DNA from 2 places in the Promicromonospora sp. NPDC057138 genome. Region 2 is predicted to be linked to the other one. Evidence: riboswitches for the same ligand, from Rfam matches in the RefSeq annotation. Region 2 holds a riboswitch; the other holds the start of a gene.

Region 1 (15,413 bases), on a different contig from region 2:
GCGGCGACCAGTGCCACCGACTGGACCATCGACTCGGGCCCGCGCCCGGCGTCGGACAGCGCCTTCTCGATCACCTTGATCCGCGGGCCGACCGTGTCGATCTTCGGGAAGGCCTGGTTGTACTCGTCGCCGTACTTCGCCGCGAGGGCGGGCGTCCGGCGTGCGCCGCCGCCACCGACGAGCACGGGAATCTTCGTCTGCGTGGGCTTGGGCAGGGCCGGTGAGTCCGTGAGCTGGTAGTGCTCGCCGGAGAACGAGAACGTCTCCCCCGCCGGCGTGCCCCACAGGCCGGTGATGACCGCGAGCTGCTCCTCGAGGATGCCGAACCGCTTGTCCGGGAACGGGATGCCGTAGGCGCTGTGCTCGGCCTGGTACCAGCCCGTGCCGAGGCCGAATTCCACGCGGCCGCCGGACATCTGGTCCACCTGCGCCACCTGGATGGCGAGGACGCCGGGGTGCCGGAACGTCGCCGAGGACACCAGCGTGCCGAGCCGCACTGTCGACGTGTCGCGGGCGAGCCCGGCCAGGGTCGTCCACGCGTCGGTCGGGCCGGGCAGCCCGTCGACGCCCATGGCCAGGTAGTGGTCGGAACGGAAGAAGGCGCTGAATCCCAGCTGCTCGGTCGCCCGGGCGACGGCAAGCTGGTCGTCGTACGTCGCACCCTGCTGGGGCTCGGTGAAGATGCGCAGGTCGAGAGTCATGTTTCCTCTGGGCTAGGTGGCGGCGGTCACGATCGTCCGCAGCAGACTACGCTCGCTGCGTGACCGGGATCCGTTGGGGAAGTCTCGCCACCGTCGTCGTCGGCGGGGTGATTTTTTTGGTGTGTCTCGTGGGCGTCGTGCTCGGTCACCCGTGGTCGGCCGTGCCGGGCGTTCTCGGCCTGCTGCTGGCGATTCGCGAGGTGCGCTACCTGCGCAGACTGCGGTCCGGCAAGATCGCCGCCCGGGAAAATTAGCGCCATGAAGGTCACGGATCGTTCAAGGACTCTTCACGCCAGCCGGGGGCCACGCGGTAGCCTGCCTGGCATGACCGCCGTCCGTACTCACACGCACGCGCAGGCAGTAGACGTTGCGGTGGACCTGTTCACCCGGCAGGGCTACGAGGGAACTACCGTCGAGGAGATCGCCGACGCCGCGAAGGTCAGCCGCGCGACGTTCTTCCGCCGGTTCCGCTCGAAGGAGGACGTGGTCTTCGCCGACCACGAGCTGCTGCTCGAGGAGGTGGTGGTCATGCTGGCCGCCACCCGGCCCGACGCCCGCACCAGCGAGGAGTCCGGGCACGACCTGGGCCGCGCCTGGGACCCCGACGTCGACCCGTATCTCGAGGTGTGCCGCGCGGCACGCATGGTGTTCGACCACCACGTGGGTCAGCGCGAGACGTCGCTCGCCCGGTACGCGCTGCTGCAGCAGGTCCCCGCGCTGCGCGACCGGGAGCTCATCACGACGCACCGCTACGAGCGGGCGTTCACGCACTACCTGCGGGACACGCTGCCGCCGGAGCGGTCGACGTCGACGGCGTCCATCGCGTTCGCGGCCTCCGTCGTCGCGGTGCACAACTCGATCCTGCGGCGCTGGCTGCGCAACCCGTCGCTCGACCTGCGGCCCGAGCTCGAAGAGGCGTTCGCGGACCTGCGGCGCGCCGCCGTCCTGGGCGCCACCGGCCAGCCCCCGGCCGACGACGGCGCCCCGCCCGCCCGCCGCGTCATCGTCACCGTCATCGAGGGCAAGGCCGGGCCCGACGAGGTGGCGCGCGCCGTCCGGGACGCCCTCGTCTGAGCTGCGTGACGAACCGGACACTCGCCGGGGAATGAGCACGTGGCATCCTGTGTTCCGCTAGACATCGTGCAGCAGATGCACACGTGCTCCGGGGTCGGTGAAATTCCGAGCCGGCGGTGATAGTCCGCGACCCGGGTCGCTCCTTCGGGAGGGGCCTGGTTGACCTGGTGAAACTCCAGGACCGACGGTGAAAGTCCGGATGGGAGGAAGCACGTGCGGCGCGCGCCGTCGACCCTTCGGGGCCACGGCCGGGCGCCGTCGTCGGCGCCTTCGCGGCGCGCCGGCCCTCACCCCGGAGCCCCTGTGCGGACATACGGAGAGGGAAGAGACATGGACTGGTTCCGCGCCGCCTACGACGCGACGTTCCTGGTCGGCGACCAGCAGATCTACTGGCGTGAGGTCATCGGCAACCTGTTCGGCCTGGCGTCCGCGCTCGGCGGGCTGCGCCGCAAGGTGTGGGCCTGGCCGGTGGGCATCGTCGGCAACATCCTGCTCTTCACGGTCTTCATGGGCTCCTGGTTCGGCGAGACGACCCGGGCCGACATGCTGGGCCAGGCCGGCCGCCAGATCATGTTCATCGTGGTCTCGGTCTACGGCTGGTACCGCTGGCGCCAGACCCAGCGGCTCGGCGGCGCCGGCACGGTCGCGGTGCACCCCCACTGGGCGTCCTGGCGGGCCCGCGTCGGCCTCGTGACCGGGCTGCTCGCCGGCACGCTGCTGCTCACCCCGCTCTTCCGGACCCTCGGCTCGTACGAGCCGGTCTGGGCCGACGCGTGGATCTTCGCGGGCTCCGTGCTCGCCACCTACGGCATGGCCAAGGGCTGGGTCGAGTTCTGGCTGATCTGGGTGGCCGTCGACCTCGTCGGCGTGCCCCTGCTGTTCTCCGCGGGGTACTGGGCGACCGCCCTGATGTACGTGTTCTACGGCCTGTTCACGCTGTTCGGATTCTTCGCGTGGTGGCGCATCAGCCGCCGTGAGAGCGCCGAACCGGGCGACGTGGCGGTCGCGGCCGCCTGATCGCGCCGCCACGCGCCGCCACGCCGGGACCGAGCCAGAGTGAGACGTAGTATCGCTTGACCTGATACCCGGTACCCAGCACCATGGAAGCCATGACTCAGACCCCCGGGGTGACGGCGCCCGACTACGACGTCTCGCAACCGCTCGACATCGACTTCGCCGGCGCCTTCGCCGACGTGACGGCGGAGGAGCGGGCGCACCAGCTCGCCGTCCGCCAGTTCGTGCAGGACGAGGTCCTGCCCGTCATCGACGGCTACTGGGAGCGCTACGAGGTCCCGATGGACCTGGTCAAGCGCATGGCCGAGCTGGACTTCCTGCGCGACGGCGTGGACGTGCCCGGCTACCCGAAGATCTCCAAGATGGCCTCGGGCCTGGCCGCGATGGAGATGTCGCGCGGTGACGGCTCGGTGACCACGATCGGCGGCGTGCAGGGCGGCCTCGCGCTGCGCTCGATAGTGATGCTCGGCTCCGACGAGCAGATCGAGAAGTACGCCGGGCCGATGGCCCGGGGTGAGGTCCTCGGCGCGTTCGCACTGACCGAGCCCACGCACGGCTCCGACTCCGTCGGCCTGGAGACGTCCGCGGTCAAGGAGACGCGCGACGGCGTCGAGGGCTACGTCATCAACGGCGAGAAGAAGTGGATCGGCTTCGGCTCGATCGGCGACATCTCGGTGGTGTGGGCCCGCGGCGAGGACGGCCAGGTCCACGGCTACATCGTGCCGCAGGACACCCCCGGGTACGTCGCGAAGACCATCGAGGGCAAGATCTCGCTGCGCGCCATCCACCAGGCGCACATCGTGCTGACCGACGTGTTCGTACCGGCAGAGAACCTGCTGCCGAAGTCCCGCTCGTTCAAGGACACCGGGCGCGTCCTGTTCGCGACCCGGCTCGGGGTGGCCTGGGGCGCCGTCGGGCAGGCCATCGCCTGTTACGAGGCAGCCGTCGCCTATGCCAAGCAGCGCACGCAGTTCGGCCGGCCGCTCGCGGCGAGCCAGATGGTGCAGGAGCGCCTGACGAAGATGCTGGCGACCATCACGCAGATGCAGCTCCTCGTGAAGCAGCTGACCCGGCTCGACGAGGCCGGGCAGCTCAGCGGCCCGCAGGCCTCGCTCGCCAAGTACACGTGCACGCGCGGCGCGCGGGAGGTTGCGGCGGTCGCGCGCGACCTGCTCGGCGGCAACGGAATCCTGCTGGAGAACCGTGTGGCGCGGCACTTCACCGACATCGAGGCGCTGCACACCTACGAGGGCACCGAGAGCATGCAGGCCCTGATCATCGGCCGCGAGATCACGGGCACGAGCGCCTTCGCCTGATCAGTCGTTGGTCGAGCTTGTCGAGACCTGGGTCTCGACAAGCTCGACCAACGTGCAGGGGTAGGGGTAACCCCACCTGCACGCCGTGGGGTCGCAGCATGTTCCGGGGGCGGGCACCGGCCTAGTGTCATGTTCATGACCAGCGATGCCGGCCCCGCGCCGGCGCCCCAGCCCCGCAGCCTCGAGGACCGGGTGACGCCCGCCCTTGTCTCGGGCCCGGGGTTCTTCCGTGCCCCGTACGACGCCGCTACCGGGCGCGCCTTCGCCGCCCTCGGGGTCGGCTGGGTCTGGCACCTCACGGGCGGCCTGATCCTGTGGACCCTCGTCGTGGTCTCGGCCGCGGCCGTCCCGGCGTTCGGCGTCGGGCTGCCGCTCCTCGCCCTCTCTCTGGTCGTCGCGCGCTGGTTCGGCGCGGCCGAGCGCGCCCGCATCGCCGCCCAGACCGGCGTCGTCATCCCCGCTCCCCTGCCCGTGGGGCACGTGCCGCGGGGCTTCTGGTCGAGGCTGTGGACGCCGATCCGCGACGGCCGCGCCTGGGCCGCCACGCTCTATGCGTTCCTGGCGATGCTGCTCACCTCCGTGTTCTTCGCTGTCGCCGCGGCCCTGGCTGCGGCAGCCGTAGCCGCCGTGGCGTTCGTGCCGCTGGGCCGGGACAGCGCCCTCGCCGGGTGGACCGGCCTGTCGTGGCCGGCCACGGTGGTCGGCGCGCTCGCCGGCGCCGTCGTGCTCGTGTGGGCGGCCGCCGCCCTCGCGCAGTACGGGTCGTACCTCATGGTGCGGCTCGCGACGGTCCTCCTGGGCCCGTCCGCGGCCGACGTCGCCCGTGCCCGCGCCGCCGTCGCCGAGCACGAGACGCGCCTCGCCGAGGCCGCCGCGCACACGGCTCGCGAACGCGCCGTCGTCCTCACCGAGTCGCGGACGGCGGCGGTCTCCGCCGCCGACACCGAGCGCCGCCGCATCGAGCGCGACCTGCACGACGGCGCCCAGCAGCGCCTGGTCGCCCTCGGCGTCGAGCTGGGCGTGGCCCGCCGTCTGGCCGACAAGGACCCCGAGCACGCGGTCGCCGCCCTGGAGCTCGCGCACCGTGAGATCAAGGAGACCCTCGCCGAGCTGCGCGACCTCGTACGCGGCATCCACCCCGCCGTCCTCTCCGACCGCGGGCTCGACGCAGCGCTCTCCGCCCTCGCCGGGCGCAGCCCGGTCCCCGTCCGCGTCGAGGTCACGGGCGACCTGACGCCCGCCGGCTCCGCCGCGCAGGCAGCCGCGTACTTCGTGGTCGCGGAGGCTCTGACCAACGTCGCCAAGCACGCCGGGGCCGACTCGGTCCGGGTCGCGGCGAGCCTGGTGCCCGACGAGCACCCGCAGCGCCTGCGCGTCACGGTGTCCGACGACGGCCGGGGCGGCGCCGAGCCGACCCCCGGCAGCGGCCTGGAAGGCCTGCGCGGCCGCGTCGCCGCACTGGACGGCACGTTCGAGCTCGACAGCCCGCCCGGTAAGGGCACCCGCCTGACCGTGGAGGTCCCGTGCGCATCGTGATCGCTGAGGACTCCGTCCTCCTCCTGGACGGCCTCACCCGCCTGCTCGCCGCCGAGGGCCACACCGTGACGGGCCACGCCACGGCGGACGACCTGGTCCGGGCACTCTCGACGCCCGACGCCGAGCTGCCCGACCTGCTCGTCACCGACGTCCGGATGCCGCCGTCGCACACCGACGAGGGGCTGCGCGCCGCCGTGCACCTGCGCAGCCTGCACCCGGACCTGCCGGTGCTCGTGCTGTCGCAGTACGTGGAGCAGAGCTACGCGACCGAGCTGTTCGCGCGCGGCGCGCGCGGCCTGGGCTACGTGCTCAAGGACCGCGTGGCCGACGTCGACGAGTTCCTCGACGCGGTCGCCCGTGTCTCCGCGGGCGGGACCGTCGTGGACCCCGAGGTGGTCACCCAGATCATCGCCCGCCACTCCGGCTCCGACCTCGACGTCCTGACGCGGCGCGAGCGCGAGGTGCTCGCGCTCATGGCCGAGGGCCGCTCCAACGCCGCCATCGCGGACCGCCTCGTCGTGGGGCTGGCCGCCGTGGAGAAGCACGTCACCAACATCCTGACCAAGCTCGGCCTCCCGCCGGCCGCCGACGACCACCGCCGGGTGCTCGCCGTGCTGCGCTGGCTCGACCAGAACGGATCACTCTGATGAACCAGCTCAGCCCCGAGAATCCCCCGGTCCCCGCGGACGTCGTCGGGCAGCCCGGGCCGTATCCGCAGGACGCCGCCTACCCGCCGGGGCCGCCGCGGCGCGGCGTCACCGGCCGGGTCCTCGGCACCGCCGGCGCGGTCCTCGCCCTCGCGCTGGTCGGGTTCGGCGCCCTGTATCTCGCCGACCTGACGATGTCCAAGACCACCACCACCCATCGGTCCTACGACGCCGTGGACTCGGTCGAGCTCGTGGCCGACGGCGACGTCACCGTCAGCGCCGTCGAGGGCGACATCGAGGTGGACGTCATCGCGCACAGCGGCCTGCGGGAGCCCAGCTACTCGGCGGACGAGTCCGCGAGCCACCTGGAGCTCACCCACCGGTGCGGCTGGGCCATCGCGCTGCCCCACTGCTCGGGCGAGCTCGACGTGACCCTGCCCGCGGGCACGGAGGTGGTGATCCGCACCGAGAACGGCGACGTCGTCGCGAGCGGCCTGGCCGGCGACGTCTCCCTGAGCACGAGCAACGGCCGGATCGAGGCCACCGACGTCGGCGGCGCGCTGACGGCGGACTCCAGCAACGGCGACATCGACGTCACCGACTCCGGCGCCGACGTCGAGGCGTCGACCTCGAACGGCGAGATCGACGTCACGGGCGTGGACGGCAGCGTCACCACGGACACCAGCAACGGCCGGATCACCATCGGCTCCGTGACGGGCGACGCCTCGGCGACGACCAGCAACGGATCGGTGGAGATCTCCGAGGTCGGCGGCGACGTCTACGGCGTGAGCAGCAACGGCGAGGTCACAGTGGTGGGCGACGGCGAGCCGGTGGCCCTGACGATCCACACGTCGAACGGCGACCAGACCATCGAGGGCCCGACCGACCCGGACGCCGCCCGCACCGTCGAGATCCGCAGCTCGAACGGCGACGTCGCCTACCTCGCCCGGTAACCGCCCCCTACCCCGCGAGGGTGAGGTAGAGCAGCGTGACGTTCAGCGCCACGATCACGCCCGCGACCACCCAGGCCAGCACCTGGGTGGTCAGGCCGTTCCGGTGCTCGCCGAGCAGCTCGCGCTCCCGCGTGAGCCGCACGAGCGGGATCATCGCGAACGGGATGCCGAAGCTCAGCACCACCTGGCTCACCACGAGGAGCCAGGTGGGCGAGATCCCCGTCATCAGCAGGACGATCGCCGGCAGCAGCGTCACCAGGCGCCGGGTCAGCAGCGACACGCGAACCTTCAGCAGGCCGGCCATGATCTCTGCCCCCGCGTAGGCCCCGACCGACGTCGACGCGAGCCCCGAGGCCAGCAGCCCGACGGCGAACAGCACGCCCACCACGGGCCCGAGGGTGTCGGTGATCGCGGCGTGGGCGCCCTCGATGGTGTCGGTCCCCGCGTGGCCGGGCAGGTTCGCGGCGGCGAGCAGGAGCATCGCGATGTTCACGCTCCCGGCCAGGATCAGCGCCAGCACGACGTCGATCCGCGTCGCGCGCAGGATTCGGGGCACCGACGTCGACGGCGCGTGCAGGTGGTCCCGGGCCAGCGACGAGTGCAGGTAGATCGCGTGCGGCATCACCGTGGCCCCGAGCATCGAGGCGGCCAGCAGCACGGAGTCCGCGCCGGCCAGGCGGGGCACCAGACCGGCCAGCATGCCCGCCGGGTCGGCCGGGGAGAAGAACAGACCCGCGCAGAACCCGACGGCCAGCACCGCGAGCATCGTGGTGACGACGCCCTCGAAGGCCCGCTGGCCGCGACGCTGCTGCACCGCCAGCACGAGCAACGACACCACCCCGGTGATGACGCCGCCCAGCACGAGCGGCACGCCGAACAGCAGGTGGAGGGCGATGGCCCCGCCGATCACCTCGGCGAGGTCGGTCGCCGCCGCCACGATCTCGGCCTGCACCCAGTACGCGAGGCGGGCCGGGCGGGGCAGCCGGTCGCCGAGCACCTCGGGCAGGGACCGACCGGTCACGACGCCGAGCTTGGCCGACAGGTACTGCACCAGCACCGCCATCGCGTTGGCCGCCACGAGCACCCAGACGAGCAGGTAGCCGAACCGCGCCCCGGCCGTGAGGTTCGCCGCCACGTTGCCCGGGTCCACGTAGGCGATCGCCGCCACGAAGGCGGGGCCGAGCAGCGTGAAAAGGCGTGCGCGGCCCAGGCGGGGCTCTGCGACGGTGCGAGTCATCGGCTCTCCATAGAGTTCGGGTACCCGAACTCTAACTCGCGTACGCTCGAACTTGTACCCATATCGGCCGAGCGCCGACCCCGCGGCGGATCAGTGCAAGGATGTGGCCCGTGCCGAGCGCGTCAGACATTTCGACAACGCCCAAGGCCGTGGGCAAGGACTTCCTGCGGTCCGCCACCCGTGTGCTCTCCTCCTGGCCGGCCCTGTGGATCGGGTTCGCCCTGGTCCACGGCTGGATCATCCTGCAGGCCTGGGTGTTCGGGGGGCAGATCCTCGGCGACGTGAACCTGTACGAGTGGTGGATCCGCAACGGCATGGACGCCGGGTGGTGGCCGGTCTTCAGCTACGACTGGGTGTACCCGATCGGCGCCCTCGCGCCGATGGCGATCCCGGCCCTGCTCGCCGACTCGACGAACGGCTACTACTGGGTGTGGATGGGGCTCGTGACGGCCGCCAACGCCGTCGCCGTGCTGCTGCTCGGGCGGGCCCGCCCGCACGGCCGCGCCGCCGTGTGGTTCTGGCTCGCCTTCCTCGTGGCGCTCGGCCCGATCTGGATCGGGCGGCTCGACGGGCTGCTCGCGCCGATCATCCTCGTCGCGCTGCTCGTCGCCGTCCGGCGGCCCGCGCTCGCCATGACGCTGGCCACGGTGGGCGCCTGGATCAAGATCGCCCCCGGCGCGGTGGCCCTCGCGTTGGCCGCGACGGCGTCGAACGCCAAGGGGTTCCTCCGGAACGTGGTGCTGCCGGGCGCGGCGGTGTGCGCGGTGGTCATCGGCATCGCAACGGTGGGCGGCGGGTCGGACAACGTGCTCGACGTCTTCGGCGAGCAGGGCGACCGCCAGCTCCAGGTCGAGTCCGTCGCCGCCACGCCGTTCACCGTGGCGCGGCTGTGGGACTCCTCGATCCAGGTCGAGTACGACAACGTCATCTACACCTACGAGGTGCTCGGGGCCGGCCCGGACGCCGTCGCGGAGGCGCTCGACATCGCGCTGCCCGTGGCCGCGGTCCTGCTCGCGGCGCTCGTCTGGTGGGCGGCTCGACGCCGGCCCGACCTCGTCGGGGACGTCCTGCTGCTCGGCGCCGCCGCCGAGCTCCTGGCCCTGATCGTCTTCAACAAGGTGGGCTCGCCGCAGTTCATCGCGTGGATCGGGCCGCCGCTGGCCGCGGCCATCGCGCTCGGCAGCCGCAGCCAGGGCACCCGCCGCACCTGGTTCCTGCCGGCGTTCGGCACGCTGATCGTCGCCCGGCTGACGATGGAGATCTACCCGATCCGGTACGGCGAGTTCCTCGGTGGCTGGCCGCTGGCCACAACCATCGGCGCCCTGCGCAACGCGCTGCTCGTGGCGCTGCTGGTGGGCGCCGTCGTCCGGCTCGTCCAGGTCGCGCGGAGCCGTCGGACGACTTCCAGGGCAGGTTAAGGGTCCCCTCAGGGGTGTTCCCCATGCCAGGTGGATGGTGGCTCCGCTACGGTCAGGTCCGTGACATCGTGTGTAGCGGTAACCGTCTCGACGCCACCCGTTCCCCGGTTCGCCGCACGAAGGACTTCGTACGGACATCGACGACCGGCAGGTTCGTAACGTGCGAGTAGCCATCGTTGCGGAGAGCTTCCTCCCGCAGGTCAACGGAGTCACTAATTCCGTCCTGCGAGTCCTTGAGCATCTACGTGAGCGGGGGGACCAGGCAATGGTCCTCGCGCCCGACGCCGATGCCTCCATCGGCCATGTCCCGCCCTTCGTCAGTGGTGCCCCGGTGGTCGAGCTCGGCTCGATCGGCTTCCCCGGGTACCCGGACGTGCGGCTCGTCGTCGGCAAGAAGTGGCGCACCGAGCGCACGCTGGCGACGTTCGCGCCGGACGTGGTCCACCTCGCGTCGCCGTTCATCCTCGGCTGGCGCGGCATCCTTGCGGCGGAGCGGCTCGGCCTGCCGAGCGTCGCCGTCTACCAGACCGAGGTGCCCGGGTACGCGGCGCGGTACGGCCTGGGCGGCTTCGAGCCGCTGCTGTGGAAGCGGGTCAAGGACATCCACGAGCGCGCGACGATGACGCTCGCGCCGTCGACCGCGACGATGCGGCAGCTCGAGAACCACGGCATCCCCAACCTGCGCCTGTGGGGCAGGGGCGTCGACACGGAGTCGTTCCACCCGCAGTTCCGGGACGAGGCGTGGCGCCGCAGGATCGGCGCCGGCCGCGAGATCCTCGTGGGCTACGTGGGTCGCCTCGCCGCCGAGAAGCAGGTCGAGGCGCTGCGCGTGATCGAGAACCTGCCGGGCGTGCGCCTCGTCATCGTCGGCGACGGGCCCGAGCGGGAGGACCTGCGGCAGATCCTCCCGTCCGCCTACTTCACCGGGCTGCTGCGCGGGGCCGAGCTGTCGCGGGCGATGGCGAGCCTCGACGTGTTCGTGCACCCGGGCGAGCTCGAGACGTTCGGCCAGACGCTGCAGGAGGCGCACGCCAGCGGGGTCCCGGTCGTGGCGCCCGCCGCGGGCGGCCCGCTGGACATCGTCCGGCACTCCCACGACGGCTGGCTGTACCCTCCAGGTGACCACGAGGCGCTCCGCGCCCGCGTCGTCGACCTGGTGGGCGACGAACGCAAGCGGCGCGCCTTCGGGGCCTCGGCACGGGAACGCGCCGAGGGCCGGACGTGGCACGACATCTGCTCCGAGCTCATGGGCCACTACGAGGACGCGGTCCGGGTGCACGCGAGAGCCGGCTCAGCGGAGGTATGACTTGCGAATAGTCCACGTCGCCAACTTCTACAGCCCCCGGTCCGGGGGCATCCGAACCGCTATGCACGCCATGGCCGGGCAGTACCTGTCCCGGGGGCACGAACCCGTGCTCGTCGTGCCGGGCAGGCGGGACGGGGTGGCGCACGTGGACGGCGTGCGAGTCGTCGGCCTCGCGGCGCCGCGCGTGCCGTTCTCCGGCGGGTACCGCGCGGTGGTGCAACCCGGCAAGATGCGGGGCCTGCTCGAGACCCTCGCGCCCGACCGGCTCGAGGTGAGCGACCGCACCACGCTCGCCGGACTGGGTGACTGGGCCCGAGAGGCCGGCGTCCCCTCGCTGATGATGCTGCACGAGCGGGTCGACGGCGTGCTGCGGTCCTGGATCCCCGGCGCGGCGGAGGGCGGCCCAGCGGCGGCGTTCGGCGCGGCCGCAGCTCCTGCCCTGGCCGACCGGTACAACCTCGCCACGCTCACCCGGTTCGACCGCCTGGTCGCCACCACCCAGTTCGCCGCCGGCGAGGTCGAGCGCGTGGCTGCGCGCACCCGCGCCGTCCTGCCGCCGCTGTACCGGGTCCCGCTCGGCGTGGACCTGGCACGATTCCGGCCCGACCGGTACTCCGACGAGGCGCGCGCCGAGTACGCGCCGCCCAGCACCGCCCTCATCGTGCTGGCCAGCCGCCAGTCCACGGAGAAGCGGCCCGACCTCGCCATCGACGCCGCAGCGCAGCTCGTGCGGGACGGGCGCCCCGTGCGGCTCGTCGTCGCGGGCTCCGGTCCGCTCCTGCCGAAGATGCGACGCCGGGCCGAGGCCGCGGGCCTGCCGCACCGGTTCCTCTCGTTCATCCCGGACCGCGACCGGCTCGCAACCCTGCTGGCCTGCGCCGACGCCGTCATCGCCCCCGGGCCGATCGAGACCTTCGGGCTCGCGGCGCTCGAGGCGCTGGCGTCGGGGACGCCGGTGGTCTGCAGCTCGTCGAGCGCCCTGCCCGAGGTGGTGGGCACGGCTGGTGCCGCCGCCCCGCCGGACGCTGCAGCGCTCGCCATCGCCCTGCACGACGTGCTGGACCGCGACGTGGACGAGCGGCGCAAGGCCGCCCGGGCGCGCGCCGAGCTCTTCCCGTGGAGCGCGACCGGCGACGCGATGCTCGAGCTGCACTCCCGCAGGGCCTTCGACCTGAGGCCCGAGCCGCCCGCCCCGGTCGTGACCGACCCGTCCGGCCCCATCCACATGGGCAGCGTGGGACGACGGTGAGATGACGCCGCCGGCGGGACGCGAGCGCCTCAGGCTTGAGGCGCAACGCCCCCTGAGCCGCCCTGCGGGCGCATGGCGTCGATGATCCGGGTCCAGTTGTCGCCGCCGTGACCGTGGTCGCGGGCCCAGGTGTAGTAGGCCTGGACCGCCGCGGGAAGGCCGCTGTCCACGCCTACCGCGTCGCTGGCGGCGACGATGTGGTCGGCGGTCGCGCCCATCATGGTGACGGTGCTCAGGTGGCCCGGATGCTCGCCGGCCTCGATCTGCACCCCGGGGTTCCCGCCCACGCTCAGCATCTCGGAGATGCCGGCGAGGGTCCGCATCAGCTCGGGCACAGCGCTCGTGGCGCCGACCCCGCCGGACTCGAGCAGCGCGGTGGCGTGCAGGAGCGAGGCGAGCGAGGTGAGGAACACGTCGAGGTTGGCCTGGTACATGAGCTGCGCCAGGCCCGGGTCCGCGCCGAGATACCGCGGTGTGCCGATTGCGGCCAACGGCTCCCGGGCGTCCTCCAGCACCTCGGCCGGGCCGCTGTAGTAGACGTACGCCGCCTCGGTGCCCACCATCGGCGCGGGGATCATGACGCCGCCGGTCAGGAACCGTGCGCCGTGCCCGGCCGCCCACGCGGCACCCTCGCGGGTCCGCTCAGGGGAGTCCGAGCTGAGGTTCACGACGGTGCGGCCTGCGAGCGCCTCCGTCGCGGAGCCGAGGATGTCGTACATCGCCTGGTAGTCGGTGAGGCTGAGGATGACGAGCTTGCTCGCCGCCACGGCGTCCGCGGGTGTGGCGGCGAGAGTCGCGCCGGCGGCTACGACGTCGGCGGCGCGGCTCGGCGTCCGGTTCCAGACGGTGACCTGGTGGCCCTCGCGCAGCAGGGTGTGGACCATGGCCTGGCCCATCGGGCCCAGCCCGATGAGGGTGACGGGTGTGCTCATCGGAGGGTCTCCACTCGCTCGGTGCGGTCGGTTCGTTCTGTCCGGTCGACGACGGCGGCCCGGTCGGCGCGCAGGCTCTCGTAGAGGCGGGCGAAGCCCTCGGCCCCGTGCCCCGCCGCGATCTGCCGGCTGATCAGCTCCTGCACCGCGGCGACGGGCGCGGGATTGATGCCCTGCTCCTTGCTCGCGCGCACGATGTGGCTGAGGTCGGAGAAGTCCAGGCTCTGCTGGCCGGCCACCGTGTAGTCGCCGCCGTCGATCACCCGGGCGTCGTGGGCGAAGCCCGCCGTCATCGCGCTGATGAACGGCGTGGCACGCTCCGCGAACTCAGTGGCGGTCACGCCGACGGAGCCGACCATCGCGGCGCCGTGCAGAAAGCCCGCGAACATCGTGTACATGCCCGAGAGCATCGCCAGGTCGAAGAGCGAGGCCAGGCCGCTGTCCGCGCCGTCGTAGGTGCTCGTCGCCCAGAGGTCGAGGACCGGTCGGACGCCGTCGAACACCTCCCGGGACCCGCTGTACAGGATCGATGCCTCCGGGGTGCCGATCATGGGCGGGGTCGCCATGATCGCGCCGTCGAGGTAGCGGACGCCGTGCCCGGCCGCCCACGTGGCCAGCTCGCGTGCCTCGTTCGGCGTGGTGGTCGTCAGGTTCACCAGCGCGCTCCCCCGCATCCCGGCGATGACCGGGTCGAGGGTTTCGTGCACGGACGCGTGGTCCAGGAGGCAGGCGACGATCAGGGGGTGGGCGGCCACGGCGGCACCGATCGTCGACGCCGCCTCGGCGCCCCGCGTGCTCAGGCCGGCGGCACGGGCGGGGGTGCGGTTCCAGACGGTCACGGTGTCTCCGGCGTCGAGCAGGGTGGTGGCGAGGGCGCTGCCCATCGCGCCCAGGCCCAGCACCGTGACGCCGGTGCCTTGGGGGTCGGTCATCAAGGATCTCCTCGGTAGGTGAGTACCTGCTCATGCTCGGCGCCCGACGTACGATCAAGGAAGTACCCACTAATTACTGGGGTACTTACCAATCGGTACGTACCCTGGTCCCACACACTTACGAGGAGCGCCCGATGGCGAAGTCACCGCGTAACGGCCCCTATATCTGCGGCATCGATGCGGCGCTCGACGTCGTCAGCGGCAAGTGGAAGGGCCTGATCCTCTGGGAGCTCGACGAGCACGGCGTGCGCCGGTTCGCCGAGCTGCGCCGCGGCCTGCCCGGCGTCAGCGAGAAGATGCTGACCCAGCATCTGCGCGAGATGGAGGCGGACGGCCTGGTCCGCCGTCAGGTCTACGCGGAGGTACCGCCGCGCGTGGAGTACTCCCTCACCGCGCAGGGCAGGACGCTCAACGCCGCCCTCGCGCCGCTAGGGGCCTGGGGTGTGGCGCGGATCCGACGCGAGCGGTCCGAGCTGGTGGAGCACAGCGATGCGGCTGCCCTCCCGCGGCCCTGATCCACGCGGCTCCGGCCGTTCCGACCTAACAGCCCTGCCCGACGGCGGGGCGCGTCTCCGCGGGGCGCGCCTCCACCGGACGCGTCTCGGCAGGACGCGTCTCCGCGAGGCTGCCGAGCAGGCTGAGCTGGTCGGCGGCGGGACCCGGATGCGGGGTGAAGACGAGCATGACCGGGCCCGGGTTCCCGGGCAGCGGGTAGGCGTCCCACTCCATGGCGATGTCGCCGACGCGCGGGTGGTGGATCACCTTCGCGCCGTGCACGCTCTCGCGCACGTCGTGCCGCGCCCACAGCCGGCGGAACTCGGCGCTGCGGATGCTGAGCTCGCCGACGACGGCCACGGCCCGGGGGTGCCCCGGATCGGCCGCGACGGCGGCGCGGAGCATGCCGATGTACTCGAGGGCGATGAGCTCCCAGTTCGCGCAGTGCAGCCGGCCGCTCTCGTCGTCGAACAGGGCGACGAGGAAGTTGCGCCGCTCCGGCGGATAGCTCGCCGGATCGCCGAGCAGCTCGGCGGCGAGCGCGTTCCAGGCCAGGACGTCGAGATGCCGCCCCAGCACGACGGCGGGGACGCCCATCAGCGG
Region 2 (15,413 bases):
ACGACGTCCACCTCGTTCTCCCGGCCGGCGTCGTCGGCCACGAGGACCGGTCGCCCGGCGGCGAGCTCGGCGAGGGCGCGCTCCACCACGCCCGTGCCCGGCTCACCCGGGGTCCCCGGGACGACGGCGCTCGTACCGGCCGAGGCTGAGTTCTCGTCCGCAGCGTCCACAGGGCCCACGACATCCGCGGCGCGCACGGTGCTGCCCGCGCTCATCGTGCCGCTCCGGTCGCCAGGTCGCCGACGGCGGCCGTCGTCGCCGGCTGGGCGACCGCACCGGTCGCCATCAGCCGCTCGACGTACTTCGCGAGCACGTCGACCTCCACGTTCACGACGTCGCCCGGGACGAGCCGGCCGAGCGTCGTCGCGGCGAGCGTGGTCGGGATGAGCGACACGCCGAAGCCGTCGTCCGACACCCAGGTCACGGTCAGCGAGACCCCCGCCAGCGCGATGGACCCCTTCTCCGCGACGTACCGGGTCAGGGCGGCGGGCGCGGAGAACTCGAGGTCGTCCCAGCGCGGGCCGGGGGTGCGGCGCGCCAGCGTCGCGACGCCGTCGACATGCCCCTGGACCACGTGCCCGCCCAGCCGGCCGTCCGCCGGGAGCGCGCGCTCCAGGTTCACCGGGGTGCCCGGGACGAGGGCGCCGAGCGAGGTGCGGCGGAGGGTCTCCGGCATCACCTCGGCGACGAACGCGCCGCCGTTCCCGTCCGCCCCGGGCAGCACCGAGGTGACGGTCAGGCACACGCCGTCCACGGCTATCGAGTCGCCCGGCCGGGCGTCCGACGTGGCGAGCGGGCCCGCGACGGTCAGGACGGCGTCGGGCGCTGCGCCCGCGTCGGAGCCGGCGTCGCCGCCGGGCCGGTCGAGCGCGACGACCGAGCCGAGCTCCTCAACGATTCCGGTGAACATCAGATCTCCTCCTTGGTGTGCGCGACGGTGTGCGCGACCAGCAACATGTCGTCGCCCAGCCGGGTCACGTCGTGGGTGGCGAAGCGCGCGGCCTCGCCGATGGTGGTCACGCCGAGGTCGCCGACGGCGGTGGCGCCCGCGCCGAGCAGCACCGGGGCGACGTAGGCGTGGAGCTCGTCGACCGCGTCTGCGGCCAGCAGGGCCGTGGCCAGGGTGGGCCCGCCCTCCACGAGCAGGTGCCGCACCTCGCGCTCGGCGAGCTCCCGCAGCGCTGCGTCCAGATCGTGGCCGGGCAGCTGCAGCAGGGGGCCGCCGGGCCCGCGCAGGCGGGCGTCGTCGGGCACCGTGCGGCGGCCGAGCACCACCCGCAGCGGCTGGTGCCCGACGAGGCCGCCGTCGACGGTCCGGGCGGTGAGCGACGGGTCGTCGGTCAGGGCGGTCCCCGAGCCGACGGCTATCGCGTCGACCTGCGCGCGGATGGTGTGGGCGTGCGTGCGGGCCTGCGGGCCGGTGATCCAGCGGCTGGTGCCGTCGGCGGCGGCGACCCGGCCGTCCAGGCTGGTGGCGAGCTTCAGCGTCACGTAGGGGCGCCCGGTGCGCACGGCGTGCAGCCAGGGGCGCAGCAGCTCCTCGCCCTCGTCCGCGAGGGTGCCCATGGTGACCTCGATCCCCGCGGCCCGCAGCTTGGCCGTTCCGCCCGTCGCCACCGGATTCGGGTCGCCGACCGCGACGTGCACGACGGCGACGCCGGCCTCGATCAGGGCGTCCGCGCAGGGCCCGGTGCGGCCCTGGTGGGCGCACGGTTCGAGCGTCACCACCGCCGTCGTGCCCCGCGGGTCGATGCCCTGCGCCCGGGCCGCGGCCAGCGCCGCCGCCTCCGCGTGGGGCGTGCCGGCGCCGCGATGGAAGCCTTCGGCGACCGGGCGGCCGCCCGGGTCGAGGAGCACGCAGCCGACGCGCGGGTTCGGGCCGTACGCCGGGCCCTGCGCGGCCAGTGCGAGGGCGCGGCGCATGGCTGCCTCGACGGCGGGCGGTGCGGTGGGCGGTGCGGTGAGCGTCGCCGCGCGCGCCACGGCGCGGCCCTGCGGTGCCTGAGTCATGCTGTCCTCCCCGAGCTTCGGCGCTCCGGGGTGGACGACGGGTACGCGGACCAGGCCTGAAGGCCCTGCCCGCGCGCACGACGTCACGGCACACCCGCCCCAGGGGACGGCGGCGCCGCACGTGCTTCCTCCCATCCGGACTTTCACCGTCGGTCCTGGAGTTCCACCAGGTCAACCGGTCCCCCTTGCGGGAGACGCGGGTCGCGGACTGTCACCGCCGGCTCGGAATTACACCGACCCCGGAGCACGTGTGTGCGTACTGCTGCCTGTCAGCATGCCACAACTCGCGAGAGCCCCGGCCATGGTCTGCGTCACACCCTGCCGCTCGTCCTGCGCCGTCGGATCAGCCACTCCGCGAAGGCCACGTTGATGACCCAGGCCGCGACCATCCCGGTCGCGTAGGCCGCCGTGCTCATGGTGCCGACGATGGCCATGTACGGCCCGAGCAGCAGCGCCTGCGTCCCGGCGCCCATCGCCAGCGCGTACGCCCGCATCATCCAGGCCGGGTGGCTCACGAAGTCGCGGCGCAGCGCCGCCCGCACACCCAGGACTATCGACACGGCCATGGCGGTGCCGACCACGTAGCGCGCCCCGTTGACGACCAGGTTGTCGTGGGCCGGCAGGTCGTAGAACGTGGTCATCCAGAGGCCGGTCAGCGCGACGCCGAGGCCTGCCGGCGCGAGGACCCGGCCGGCGAGCCGATGCCAGCGTCGTCGGCGCAGGCTCGGCACGAACTGGAACGCGCCGAGCAAGCTGTAGGTCGTCACGCAGATGATGTGCACGATGACAGGCAGGGGCTGGGCCACGAAGCGCGCGTTCTCCGCGGTGACCACGGGATCCGAGGCCAGCTCGGTGAGCCGCACGGATCCGGCGAGTGCCGGGACGGCCGCCAGGAGGAGCAGACCCGCCGGGACGAGCCATTCGCGACGACTCGTGGGCTTGGTCGTCGTCTGGGAGATTGTCATGTGTCGAGCGTGCCTGGCTGGGTACGGGCTGGTCATGGGCCCGTGGACCGGGCTGCTCCCGGCCGAAAGTACGAGCCGTGCTACGGGGCCGGAGCCCGGTCAGGACCAGCCGGGTCGGGAACGACCTGGTCGGGACCAACCCAGTCGGGACCAACCCGGTCAGGCTCAGTTCAGGAGCCGCCGGTCCGCACGCGCCCCGTGTCGTAGGCCCAGAGCGCGACCTCGACGCGGTTGCGCGCTCCGACCTTCGTCATGAGGTTCGCGACGTGCGACTTGACGGTGCTCAGGGTGACGAAGAGCTCGCGCGCGATCTCGGTGTTGGTCAGGCCGCGTGCGACGGCCCGGAGCACCTCCTCCTCGCGCGCGGTCAGCGGGTCGAGGGGCTGCGCGGGTGGCGCGGCGGGTCCGACGTCGGCGAAGGCCCTGAGCAGGCGTGTCGTGATGCTCGGCGCGATCAAGGCGTCGCCGACGGCGGCGGCGCGCACGGCCTGGGCGAGGAGCGCGGGGCCGGCGTCCTTGAGCAGGAAGCCCCGCGCGCCCGCCCGGAGGGCCGCGTAGACGTACTCGTCCAGGTCGAACGTCGTGATGACGACGACGGCGAGCGGATCGACGACTCCCGGGCCGGCCAGCGCCCGGGTCGCCTCGATGCCGTCGAGCACGGGCATCCGGATGTCGAACAGGCAGACGTCGGGCCGGAGGCGGCGCGCTAGCTCGACGGCCGCGGCGCCGTCCGCCGCCTCGCCGACCACCTCGATGCCGTCCTGGACGCCGAGGATCATGCTGAGGCCCGTGCGGACGATCTCCTGGTCGTCCGCGACCAGGACGGTCAGGGCGCGGTCCGCCGGGCGGTCCCCAGGGCGGTCCGGACCGGGCCCCGGCGTCGGGCCGGTCACGGGCGCCCGCCCGTCAGCGGGAGAAAGGCCTCCACGACCCATCCGCCCGACGGCACGGGACCGGCGGTGACGTCGCCGCCCAGCTCCCGGGCGCGTACCCGCATCCCGGCGATCCCGTTCCCGGGCACGAACGGCGAGGTCAGTGGCTCCCCGTCGTCGGAGACGCGCAGCCGGAGGGAGCCGGCCTCGACCGTGAGGGCGACGTCGACCCGCGTCCGGCCGCGGGCGTGGCGGCGCGCGTTGGTGACCGACTCCTGCGCGATGCGGTAGGCCGCCGCGCCGACGTCGGCCCGTACGCTTCCGACCTCGCCCTGAACCGTGACGACCACGGGCGACGGCGGACCGGCGGCGAGCCGGACGACGTCGGCGGCCTGCGGGCCGGGACCGACGGCGCTTGCGCTCAGGCTGTTGCCGGTTCCGGTGCTCGAGCTGTGGCCGGGTCCGGCACCGGAACCGGCTGCGGAGCTCGCTCTGCCGCCGGTGCTGAGACCCGCGGGCGCGGTGGGGACCCGGGCCGTGCCGGCCGAACTGGCCGCGATCGCCGAACCATCCGCAACCTGCTCGTCCTCGCGCAGCGCGCGGACCAGGGCGCGCATCTCGACGAGTGTCTGCTTCGCCTCGCCCTCGATGACGCGCAGCGCGGCCTCCAGCGGGTCTCCGCCGTCCCCCCCGCCGCGACGGCCGCGCCGCGCCTCCGCCTGGGCGAGTCCGGCCTGCGCCCGGACGGCGATGCCGGAGACGTGGTGTCCGACGATGTCGTGCATGTCCCGGGCTATGCGCTCGCGCTCCTGGGCCCGCGCCTGCGCGAGCGCGCGCACCCGGGCCGTGGACCGGAAGCGGACCGCCAGACCGGTAGCGCCCAGCATCGCGACGACAGATGCCCCGCCCAGCGTTTCGGCACCCGTAGCGTTCCCCAGCGCCCAGGTCAGGCCGAGCGCCGCGGCCAGGAGCCCGGCCCCGACGACGGCCTGCCGACCGCTCCCCCATCGGAACAGCGCGTAGACCAGGACCGCGCCGTACACCGCCGTGATCAGGTCGCCGTCGCTCCCCATCACGAGCATCACCGCGGTCGAGACCACTGTCGTGGCCACCACGGGCAGCAGCGGATGCGTCCGGCGCCAGAGCAGCGTCGGGACCAGGACCAGCGCCGCGGCAACCTGCAGCCAGCGCCACGGCAGGTCGGGCCGCACCAGGCCCTCGATCACCACGGCCGGGACCACCACTCCCACCAGAGCCCAGTCCCGCCAGACCCGCGCCGGCGGATCAGCGGGCGGGGGCTCGTCCCAGACCGAGCGGATGGCGGACACGGGCTCATGCTACGAGGGCCGGGCGGGCCGCCGGATCAGGCGAAAGTACGAGGCCGGGCTCCCCGTTCGGGGCTGGTGGTGAGGTGGAGGGTTGGTGGTCCGGGTCTGCGGCGCGCTTGGCACACTTTTTATCCACCAGAGCGCGGGCGCGGACAGCCGTCAGGGAGGTCCGCTTCCACCACACGATCTTGCCTGGACTCTGGCCCGGATCCATGCGAGATCGTGTGGTCGCAGCGGACCAATCTCTGCCCCGCCCGGCGCGGCTCAGTGCGTGTGCTTGCTCGCCAGCTCGCGCAGCGTCGCGATCTCCGCCGGGATGTCCGCGGCCCCGTAGACCGCGGAGCCCGCCACGAAGACGTTCGCCCCGGCATCGGCGGCCCGCTCGATCGTGTCGCGGGACACTCCCCCGTCGACCTGGATCCAGACGTCGAGGCCGGACTCGCTCACGGCCTCGCGCGCACGCCGGATCTTCGGCAGCGTGCCGTCGATGAAGGACTGCCCGCCGAAACCAGGCTCGACGGTCATCACGAGGATCATGTCGATCTCGGCGAGCAGGTCGAGGTAGGGCTCCACCGGCGTCGCCGGCCGCAGCGCCACGCCCGCCCGCGACCCGAGCTTGCGCAGCTCGCGCGCCAGGCGCACCGGCGCCTGCGCCGCCTCGGCGTGGAAGGTGACCGACGCCGCCCCGGCCTCCGCGAACGCCGGCGCCCACCGGTCGGGGTTCTCGATCATGAGGTGCGCGTCGAGCGGGATCGGCGACACCTTCGCGAGCCGCTCGAAGATCGGCAGCCCCAGCGTCAGGTTCGGCACGAAGTGGTTGTCCATGACGTCGACGTGCGCGTAGTCGGCGTCGGCGATCCGGCCGAGGTCACGCTCGAGGTTCGCGAAGTCGGCGGAGAGGATGCTGGGGGCGATGAGGGCTGCCATGATGCCAGCGTAGGACCCGACCAACAGACCGGGAGCACAGATGATCCCCGAAGTGAACTACTGGGCAGTGATCGCGGCCACGCTGTCGACGATGGTCGTGGGCTCGCTCTGGTACACGCCCAGGACGTTCGGCAACCGCTGGATGAAGCTCGCGAAGGTGGACCCCGAGGCGGCCAGTGCCGCAGGGATCTGGCCCATCGTCATTACGGTCATCGTCAGCTTCCTGACCGCGTGGGTGCTGGCCGGCGCCGTCTACATCTCGTGGGAGTTCTACGAGGGGAGCTTCTTCACCTCCGCCGTCGTGACCGCCGTCCTGCTCTGGATCGGGTTCACGGCCGCCCGCATGATCACGCACGACGCCTTCGAGGGCCGCCCGCCCGCGCTCACCACCCTGAACCTGGCGCACGAGCTGGTCACGATCCTGGTCATGGCCCTGATCATCGGGGTGTGGCCGCCGACCGGCGTCTGACCCGCGCAACCTCCGGCTCTGGAATCACGCGTTCAGCGCGCCGACGGCATCGTTGACGACAGACGCGATCTGGTCGGGTACCTCGTTCGGCAGGAAGAACACACTGCCCGGAACCGTCACGACCTTGACCGTGGAGCACGCCTCCAGCGTGCGCCGCTCGGCGCCGGTGAGCCCGCCGTCGCCCTTCTCGGCGTGGACGACCCACGTCGGGACGCCCGAGCGGCACAGCATCGCGGCGTGGTCCTCGCCGCTCTTCAGCCACTTCAGGTATTCACGAAGTCCGAGACGCATGTCCCGCGTGCTGGTCCTGCGGAAGTCCGCGGCGAGCTCCGCCCGCCGCTCGGGCGGCACCGGTATGCCCTTCACCATCGACTCCGCGGCGTTCTTCATCAACGCCAGCGGCAGGCTGCCGAGCGCTCTGGACAATCGGATGACGTTGATGAAGACCGCGGACTCGTCCGGCAACGACAAGCTGATGCCAAGCAGCACCATCGGGCCGGTGAACAGGTTCTTCTCCGCCATCTCCAGCGCCGCGTTGGCGCCCAGGCTGAACCCGACGACGACCTCCGCACCCGTCTTGGCCACGAGGTCCGCTGTCATTCGCCCATAGGCCTCGTGGCTGTAGTCGTCCGGGGACGGCGCGCCTGCTTGTCCGGGCATCGTCGCCGCCACCAGCCGCAGCCCGGACAGGCTGGGCTGCTGCATCAGCTCCAGATACGAGCGCGCGCTGCACATGCCGCCGGGCAGCAACAGCACGGTGTGTTCGGCGTCCGCCGGACCTGACTCGACCAACTGCCACTCAACGCTCACCATCGCACCCCCGTCACCCCATCGTAGGCAGGCCCTAGGTCGTGCGCCGCAGCAGCGTCAGGTGCATCGCGTCCGTGCCGTGCACGTGCGGCCAGAGCTGCACGTCATCACGGTCCGACAGCGGGATCTCGGCCGCGCTGTCGGCGCGCACCACCGAGCGCAGGACGCCGGGCGTGTCGAGCCGCTCGACGTCGGACCGCTTCTTCAGCACGTCCGACACCACGAGCTGCGTCTCGGCCAGGTGCGGCGAGCACGTCACGTACGCGACCACTCCCCCGGGCCGGACGGCGTCCAGCGCCGAGGCGAGCAGCTCGCGCTGCAGCCCGGTGAGTGCGCCGAGGTCCGACGGCGTCCGCCGCCACCGGCTCTCGGGCCGACGGCGCAGCGCGCCCAGACCGGTGCACGGCGCGTCGACGAGCACGCGGTCGTAGGCGCCCGGCTCGTCGGCGCCGACCTCACGCCCGTCGCCGGTACGGACCTCCTCGACCACGCCGTCGGGCAGGGCCGCCAGGGCGCCCGCGACCAGGCGGGCTCGGTGGGGCGCCACCTCGTTGGCGACCAGCGTCGCCCCGCGTTGCGCGGCCAGCGCTCCCAGCAGGGCCGCCTTGCCGCCCGGACCTGCGCACAGGTCAAGCCAGCGCTCGCGGGCCCCGCTGTCCGGCACAGCGCCATCCGACACCGCGGCACCGTCGGACGCGGCGCTCGCAGACGCAGCACTCCCAGACGCAGCACCGCTCAGGGGCACCCCAGCGAGGGCGAGCGTGACGAGCTGGGAGCCCTCGTCCTGCACGCCGGCGCGGCCCTCCCGGATCGCGGGGATCCCCGACGGGTCCGAGCCCTCCAGCCGCAGCGCGGTGGGCGCCCAGCGGCCGGCGACCAGGTCGACGTCGCCCCAGGCATCCTCGTCGGACACGTCCACCAGGCCCGGACGAGCCACCAGCATGACGCGCGGCGAGGCGTTGTCGGCGGCCAGCAGGTCCCCGATCTCGTCCACGCTGCGCCCGTTGCCGACCAGCGCCTCGCGCAGGGCGCGCGCGATCCACAGCGGGTGCGACTCGGTGGCCGCGAGGCCGGTCAGGGCGTCCGGCGCCTCCTTCTCGAGGATGGACAGCCACTCCTCCAGCGGGCGCTCCGACACCCGGCGCAGCACCGCGTTGACCATCTGCGCCGGCCCGGCGCCCACGCGGTTGCGCGCGAGCCCGACCGTCTCGGAGACCGCGGCGTGCACCGGCACGCGCATGCCGAGGACCTGGTGCGCGCCGAGCCGTAGGACGTCCAGCAGCGCCGGGTCCAGGCCGGGCAGGGGGCGGTCCACGCAGGTCGCCAGGATGGCGTCGTACCGGCCACGCAGGCGCAGCGTGCCGTAGGTCAGCTCGGTCGCGAAGCCGGCGTCGCGACCGCGGATGTGCCGCTCGCGCAGCAGCGGAGGCAGTACCAGGTTCGCGTAGGCGTCCGACTCGTCGACCTCGCGCAGCACGTCGAACGCGGCCATCCGGGCCGGGTCGGTGCGCTTGCGACGTTCGGACGGCGCCTGCGAGGTGCGGGGCCGGTCGCCGCCCCGGGACCGCGATGCGGAGCGCTGGCGCCCGGAGGAGTTGCGCCGGTCGTCGTCGAAGCTCCGCCCGCCGCCACGTGCGCTGCCCTCGCGCGAACCGCTGTCGCCCGAGCCGCCGTCGCCCTCGTACCCGCTCATGCGGACACCTCCGTGGTGCCCGACGTCGCAGAGCCCGACGTCGCAGAGCCCGACGTCGCGCCGTCAGGTGTCGAGGTGCCCGTCGCCGACCCGTCCGGTGTCGCGGCACCTGTCACCCCGGCACCGGTCACCGCGGCACCTGTCGCCGAGGCCTCCGACGTCGACGCGTCGAGCACGAGGCCCGCCTCGACGAGCTGTCGCCCCGCGCCGCGGGCCCAGTCGGGCGCGGGCATCGCCTTCTTGCCGACGGGCCGCACCTCGCCCAGCGCGACCGCGTAGGTGGCGGTGCCGACCAGGACCTCGCGCTTCAGGGCGCGCACCTCGCCGGCCAGCAGGTCGGTGACCTCAGGACGTGGCGAGACCGGCCCGAGCCCGAGCCGGGACCCGTCCGGCAGCACCGTCCACGCGCCGGGCGCGGGTGTGCAGCCCCTCACGAGACGGTCGACCGCGAGCGCCGGGTCGGTCCAGGCCACGCGGGCGTCGTCGGTGGTGAGCTTGGGGGCGATGGAGACGCCGTCGGCGGGCTGGGGCTGCGGCTGGAGGGTGCCGTCCTCGAGGGCGTCGAGGGTGGCCACGAGCAGTTCGGCGCCGGAGATGGCGAGGCGGCCGAGGAGGTCGCCGGACGTGTCGGTGGGGCGGATGGTCTCGGTGGCCGTGCCGAGCACGGGTCCGGTGTCCATGCCCTCGTCCAGGAGGAATGTGGTGGCGCCCGTGACCTCGTCGCCGGCGATGACGGCGCGCTGCACGGGGGCTGCGCCGCGCCAGGCGGGCAGCACGGAGAAGTGCAGGTTGACCCAGCCGAGGCGGGGCACGGCGAGCACGGCGGGGCGCAGGATGTGCCCGTAGGCGACGACGGGGGCGGCGTCGATCTCCAGCTCGCGCAGGTGCGCGATGAACTCGTCGCCGCGCGGGACATCGGTGATGACGGGGATCCCGGCCTCCTCCGCCCGGGCGCGCACGGGGCTCGGTGTGAGCTTGCGGCCGCGGCCCGACGGCGCGTCGGCGCGGGTCAGGACGGCCACGACCTCGTGGCGCGAGGCGAGCAGGGCCTCCAGCGAGGCGACGGCGGGTTCGGGAGTTCCGGCGAAGAGAAGACGCACCGGGCCAGTCTAGGTTCGGTGGCCCGACGACGCGGTGTGGGGCGGTGCGCACGGGCCGTGTCGCTCGGCACACCACGCTCGGCCCCCTCCGCTCGGCCTACTCCGCGACCGGGAGCCCCAGGGCGCGCAGGTCCTTGCGGAGCGCGTCCGTGGAGGTGAACACCACGCCGCGGAACCCGACGCCGCGCGCCGCGTCCACGTTGACCGCCTTGTCGTCCACGAAGACGGCGCGGGACGGGTCGACCCCGAACCGCTCGATGGCGAGCTCGAAGATGCGCCGGTCGGGCTTGGCCATGCCCTCGCGGCCGGACACGATGACGTCGTCCATCAGCCCGATCGCGGGTGCGGCGGGCTCGGCGCTGTGGAAGGTCTCTGCCTGCCAGTTGGTCAGCCCGTAGAGCCGCAGGCCGAGGCCCTTCAGCTCGGCGACCAGCTCCGCCGACCCCTCGATCGGTCCCGTCAGCGACATCTCGTAGTGCTCCACGTACCGGCGCAGGTCGGCGACCAGGTCGGGGCGGGTGCGCTCCACACGCTCCAGCAGTACCGCGTACGGCGTCCCCGCGTCGGCCGCGTGGTTGATCGAGCCGAAGTCCACGGCCTCGAAGAACGCCTCGATCTCGGCCTGCGGCCGGTCCGGGTAGGGGCCGAACGGGTCCCAGCCGATCAGCACGTTCCCGAAGTCGTACACGACGGTGTCGATCGCGGGGCTAGCCGGGTGGGTCGGGTCGGTCGGGCTGGTCGGGTCGGTCACAGGATCGGCAGAACTCACAGCATCTCCTTCGGGTCGAGCTGTACACGGACGGTCCCGCCCTCGCGGCGCGCGGAGCGGACGGCGAGGCTCGCCTTGAGCCTACGGGCGAGCTCGTCGCCCTGGGCGAGCGGTACGCGCAGCACGGTCCGTACGGGCAGGTCCAGGGCCTGCACGGCGATCCGGCCTGCCGAACCCCCTCTGCTGCCCGACGGCGCCCCCGCACCGCGCCCGCCTGGTCCGCGCCCCATCGCGTCCGGGTCGACCTCGACCGGACCGAGCACGCCCGACCCCGTTCCCGGGTCCTCGCGCAGCCCGACCCGCGCGACGACGGCGTCGACCGCCGTCCGGTCCCCCGTCACCGCGGCGACCCGGACCGCCGGCGGCAGGTGCAGCTCGGCCCGCTCGTCGAGCTCGCGCGCCGCGAAGCCGGCCGGGTCCCAGCGGACCAGGGCCTGGGTCGGGCCGGGGGCGCCGTCGCCGACGAGCAGCACCTGCCCCTGCGGCCCGGGACGCACCAGCGACGCGGCCGCCAGCCAGCGGTGCAGCGCCTCCGTGCCGGCGGCGAGGCCGGTGCCGCCCGTCATCACGGCGGCGTCGAGCAGCAGCGCCGTGGCGTACCCGGTCGCGGCGACCGGCTCGGCCCCCGGGGTCGCCACGACGAGCGCGGGCGTCGCGGGGACGGCGTCGAGCACCCCGCCGGGGGCCGACGCCGACGACAGCCGCACCGGCACGCCCGTGAACGCGCGCCCCAGCTCCTCGGCGGTGCGCGCCGAGCCGACGCGGACCGACCGCAGGCCCGTCCAGCCGCACTCCTCGCAGTGCCAGCCGCCCGCGAGCCGGCCGCACCAGGTGCACTGGGGCGCGCCGTCGGCGTGCGGCAGGCCCAGCGGGCCGTGGCAATGGCCGCAGCGGGCGGCGACCCGGCAGCGCGAGCACGCCACGACGGGCAGGTAGCCCGACCGCGGCACCTGCACCAGCACCGGGCCGTGCTCCAGGGCGTCCCGGGCGGCCTTCCAGGCGGCCGACGGCAGCCGGGCGGCCGCGGCCGCTCCGTCGCGCGCGAGCTCCACGGACGTGAGCGCCCGCACGCGCGGCGCACGGGCCCGCACCACGTCCCGCGCCGCCGCCAGCTCGCGGGCCCAGCCCGAGGCCAGCATCGCCTGCGCCTGCACCGTCCGGCCGGGCGACCCCAGCAGGAATGCCGCGTCCTCCCGTTCCGCGCGCAGCGCCAGGACGTCCCGGGCGTGCGGGTACGGGGCGTGCGGCTCGGCCAGCGTCTCCTCGCCGTCGCCCCACAGGACCACCAGGCCGAGGTCGGCGACCGGCGCGAACATCGCGGCCCGCGTGCCGACCACCACCCGGGCGGCCCCGCGCAGCGCCCGCAGGAACGCACGGTAGCGGGGAGCGGGCCCGTCGTCCGCGAGGAGCCGCACGACGTCGTCCGCCCCCAGCCCCGCGCCCGTCAGGGCGGCACTCACCCGCGCCACGTCCCGGGCGTCCGGCACGACGACGAGCGCCCCGCGCCCGCCCGCCGTGCACGCCCGCACGGCCTGGGCGACGGCGGCCGCCCAGTGCGGCGTGCCGTCGTCGCCGGTGCCCTTGTCCATGTCCACGCCCACGCCCACGCCGAGGCCCGTGCCCACGCCCGACAGCGCGGACCACACGGCCCGCGGCGCCTCGCCCGCCTGGATCCGGCGCAGGTACGCCTCGCCCCCGCGGTAGGGGGCCCAGGCGGAGGGCTGCTGAGGCTCGGCTGCGGGGGTCTCGACGGGCTCGACCACCATGGACGGCTCGACCTGTGTCGACGGCTCTCTCTCCGACGGCTCTTTCTCGGACGGCTCCCTGTCCGACGGCCCCTTGTCCGACGGCTCCTTCTCGACCCGCGCGTGCCGCGGTGGCAGGGCCAGGCGCAGCACGTCGGCGAGCGTGCCCGCGTACCGGTCGGCGACGGCGCGGCACAGCTCCAGCACCTGCGGCGTCAGCACCCGCTCGCCCGACACCACCCGGCGCAGCGGCACGAGCCTGCCGTCGTGGTCGGAGGTCTCCTGGCGTGCCACGACGTACCCGGCGACGTCCTGCCGGCCGAACCGGGCCTTGATGCGCACGCCGGGCTGCGCCTCGTCGGCCATCGTGACCGGGACCAGGTAGTCGTACGGCTGGTCGAGGTGCGCGGGCTGCAGGTCGAGCACGACCCGCGCCACCGGGAGCGTCTCGGTGATGGGGATGCCGTTGGTCTCGGCGTTGTCGAGCGGGTCCCGGCGCCCGGCCTTGCCGCGGGCGCGCACGGACGTGGCGCCCACCTCGTCCAGCCCGAGCAGCACGCCGTCCGGCAGCGTGTCCTGCTCCGTGTCCCCGTTCACGCCCCTATCCCATCACGCGCCACCGACATCCCGACGCGCGTGGCACAGGAGAGGTCAGAACAGGCTGAGCAGGTCGTCCACGCGGTCCATGCGCTCCCAGGTGAAGTCCGGGAGGTCGCGGCCGAAGTGGCCGTAGGTCGCCGTCTTGCGGTAGATCGGGCGCAGCAGGTCGAGGTCGCGGACGATCGCGGCCGGGCGCAGGTCGAACACCTCGCGGATGGCCGACGTGATCATCTCGACGGGCACCGTCTCGGTGCCGAACGTCTCGACGTAGAGGCCCACGGGGTGCGCCTTGCCGATCGCGTAGGCGACCTGCGCCTCGCAGCGCCGCGCGAGCCCCGCCGCGACCACGTTCTTGGCCACCCAGCGCATCGCGTACGCCGCGGACCGGTCCACCTTCGAGGGGTCCTTGCCCGAGAACGCCCCGCCGCCGTGCCGCGCCATGCCGCCGTAGGTGTCGACGATGATCTTGCGGCCCGTCAGGCCCGCGTCGCCCTGCGGGCCGCCGATGACGAACTTGCCGGTCGGGTTCACGAACTGCTTGGCGCCCGACCACTCCAGGCCCGCGATCTCCAGCACGGGGGCGATCACGTGCTCGGCCACCTCGACGTGCAGCTTCTCCTGCTGGACGTCGGCGTCGTGCTGCGTGGAGAGCACCACCGTGTCGATCGCGACGGGGCGGTCGCCGTCGTACCCGACGGTGACCTGGGTCTTGCCGTCCGGCCGCAGGCCCAGCACCTCGCCCGACTTGCGTACCGCGGCCAGCCGCTCCGAGAGGCGGTGCGCCAGCCACCCGGCCACCGGCATGTACGACGGCGTCTCGTCGGACGCGTAGCCGAACATGAGGCCCTGGTCGCCGGCGCCCTGGGCGTCCATCGGGTCGAGGTCGCTGGTGTCGTCCCGCATCTCGAGCGCCTTGTCGACGCCCTGCGCGATGTCGGGCGACTGCTGCCCGATCGACACCGACACGCCGCACGAGTCGGCGTCGAACCCGATGGTGGAGGACGTGTAGCCGATCCCGCGCACCACGTCCCGCACGATCTGCGGGATCTCGACGTAAGCCTCGGTGGTGACCTCGCCCGCGACGTGCACCAGGCCGGTGGTGACCATGGTCTCGACCGCCACGCGCGACGTCGGGTCCTGCTCCAGCAGCGCGTCGAGGATCGCGTCACTGATCTGATCGCACACCTTGTCCGGATGACCCTCGGTCACGGACTCGGACGTGAACAGACGCAGCTCGCTCATGCCCACCAGCCTACGGTCTCGCACAGCGAACAGTCGATCCTGAAAGGTGAGACGGGAGTCACTGCAGCGTCTTGATCGTGGCTGGGGCCCGATCATGGCTGGTCCTGATCATGAGAGGCCAGATCATGAGAGGCCCGGTCACGGCAGCAGCTTGACGACAGCGTCCCAGACGGCGTCCGCCACCTCGCGCTTCGACCCGGACGCCTGCCCGACGACGTCGCCGGCCCCGTCCAGGATGGTGACCTCGTTGCCCTCGGTGCCGAACCCGCGCCCGGAGCCGACGGCGTTCACCGCGATCAGGTCGGCGCCCTTGCGCCGTGCCTTGGTGCGGCCGTGCTCCAGCACGCTGCCGGACTCGTCGCCGGTCTCGGCCGCGAAGCCGACGACCACCTGGCCGGCCCGCAGCCGCTCGTGGGCGAGCTCCGCCAGGATGTCCGGGTTCTCGACGAGCTCGATCGGCGCGGGGCCCTGACCGGGCACCTTCTTGATCTTGGCCTCTGGCGTGGAGGCGGGGCGGAAGTCGGCGACGGCGGCGGCCATCACCACGACGTCCGCGGCGACGCCGGCGGCCCGGACCGCGTCCCGCAGCTCGGCCGTCGACTCGACCCGCACGACGGCGCAGGGCGGCTGGCCCGCAGCGGTCCGCGCTGACCCGACCGGCCCGGACCCGACCGGCGCTGCCTCGACCTGGTCGGTCACGTCCTGGGCGAGGTTCGCCGCGATCAGTGTCACGTCGGCGCCGCGCGCGGCGGCGGCCTGCGCGAGCGCGATGCCTTGCCGGCCGCTGGACCGGTTGCCGATGAACCGCACCGGGTCGATGGGCTCCCGGGTGCCGCCCGCGGAGATGACCACGCGGCGGCCGGCGAGATCCTGCGGCTCGGGG

What was found. A riboswitch is a leader RNA that binds a small molecule or an ion and turns the genes downstream of it on or off. The one in region 2 is predicted to bind FMN.
Region 1: linked by a shared signal. The riboswitch ahead of pnuC (nicotinamide riboside transporter PnuC) and the one ahead of ribD (bifunctional diaminohydroxyphosphoribosylaminopyrimidine deaminase/5-amino-6-(5-phosphoribosylamino)uracil reductase RibD) in region 2 are both predicted to bind FMN.

Annotation. Positions count from the first base shown of each region.
Region 1 covers NZ_JBHUUX010000030.1:21,005-36,417, reverse strand. Annotated here, with positions in the region: gene ACFT2C_RS16910 (LLM class F420-dependent oxidoreductase) at 1-701, opposite strand, end outside; gene ACFT2C_RS16905 (hypothetical protein) at 761-955, shown strand; gene ACFT2C_RS16900 (TetR family transcriptional regulator) at 1,026-1,775, shown strand; FMN riboswitch at 1,855-1,992, shown strand; gene pnuC (nicotinamide riboside transporter PnuC) at 2,106-2,792, shown strand; gene ACFT2C_RS16890 (acyl-CoA dehydrogenase family protein) at 2,885-4,105, shown strand; gene ACFT2C_RS16885 (histidine kinase) at 4,241-5,641, shown strand; gene ACFT2C_RS16880 (response regulator) at 5,629-6,288, shown strand; gene ACFT2C_RS16875 (DUF4097 domain-containing protein) at 6,288-7,241, shown strand; gene ACFT2C_RS16870 (Nramp family divalent metal transporter) at 7,249-8,478, opposite strand; gene ACFT2C_RS16865 (hypothetical protein) at 8,580-9,896, shown strand; gene ACFT2C_RS16860 (glycosyltransferase family 4 protein) at 10,057-11,202, shown strand; gene ACFT2C_RS16855 (glycosyltransferase) at 11,204-12,451, shown strand; gene ACFT2C_RS16850 (NAD(P)-dependent oxidoreductase) at 12,481-13,383, opposite strand; gene ACFT2C_RS16845 (NAD(P)-dependent oxidoreductase) at 13,380-14,315, opposite strand; gene ACFT2C_RS16840 (winged helix-turn-helix transcriptional regulator) at 14,450-14,830, shown strand; gene ACFT2C_RS16835 (helix-turn-helix transcriptional regulator) at 14,856-15,413, opposite strand, start outside.
Region 2 covers NZ_JBHUUX010000006.1:162,814-178,226, reverse strand. Annotated here, with positions in the region: gene ribB (3,4-dihydroxy-2-butanone-4-phosphate synthase) at 1-215, opposite strand, end outside; gene ACFT2C_RS06615 (riboflavin synthase) at 212-910, opposite strand; gene ribD (bifunctional diaminohydroxyphosphoribosylaminopyrimidine deaminase/5-amino-6-(5-phosphoribosylamino)uracil reductase RibD) at 910-2,010, opposite strand; FMN riboswitch at 2,128-2,262, opposite strand; gene ACFT2C_RS06605 (DUF2306 domain-containing protein) at 2,322-2,975, opposite strand; gene ACFT2C_RS06600 (response regulator) at 3,146-3,805, opposite strand; gene ACFT2C_RS06595 (sensor histidine kinase) at 3,865-5,175, opposite strand; gene rpe (ribulose-phosphate 3-epimerase) at 5,440-6,102, opposite strand; gene ACFT2C_RS06585 (DUF1761 domain-containing protein) at 6,143-6,571, shown strand; gene ACFT2C_RS06580 (alpha/beta fold hydrolase) at 6,596-7,327, opposite strand; gene ACFT2C_RS06575 (RsmB/NOP family class I SAM-dependent RNA methyltransferase) at 7,416-9,074, opposite strand; partial or broken gene fmt (methionyl-tRNA formyltransferase) at 9,260-10,174, opposite strand; gene ACFT2C_RS06565 (HAD family hydrolase) at 10,272-10,943, opposite strand; gene ACFT2C_RS06560 (primosomal protein N') at 10,940-13,285, opposite strand; gene metK (methionine adenosyltransferase) at 13,340-14,530, opposite strand; gene coaBC (bifunctional phosphopantothenoylcysteine decarboxylase/phosphopantothenate--cysteine ligase CoaBC) at 14,669-15,413, opposite strand, start outside.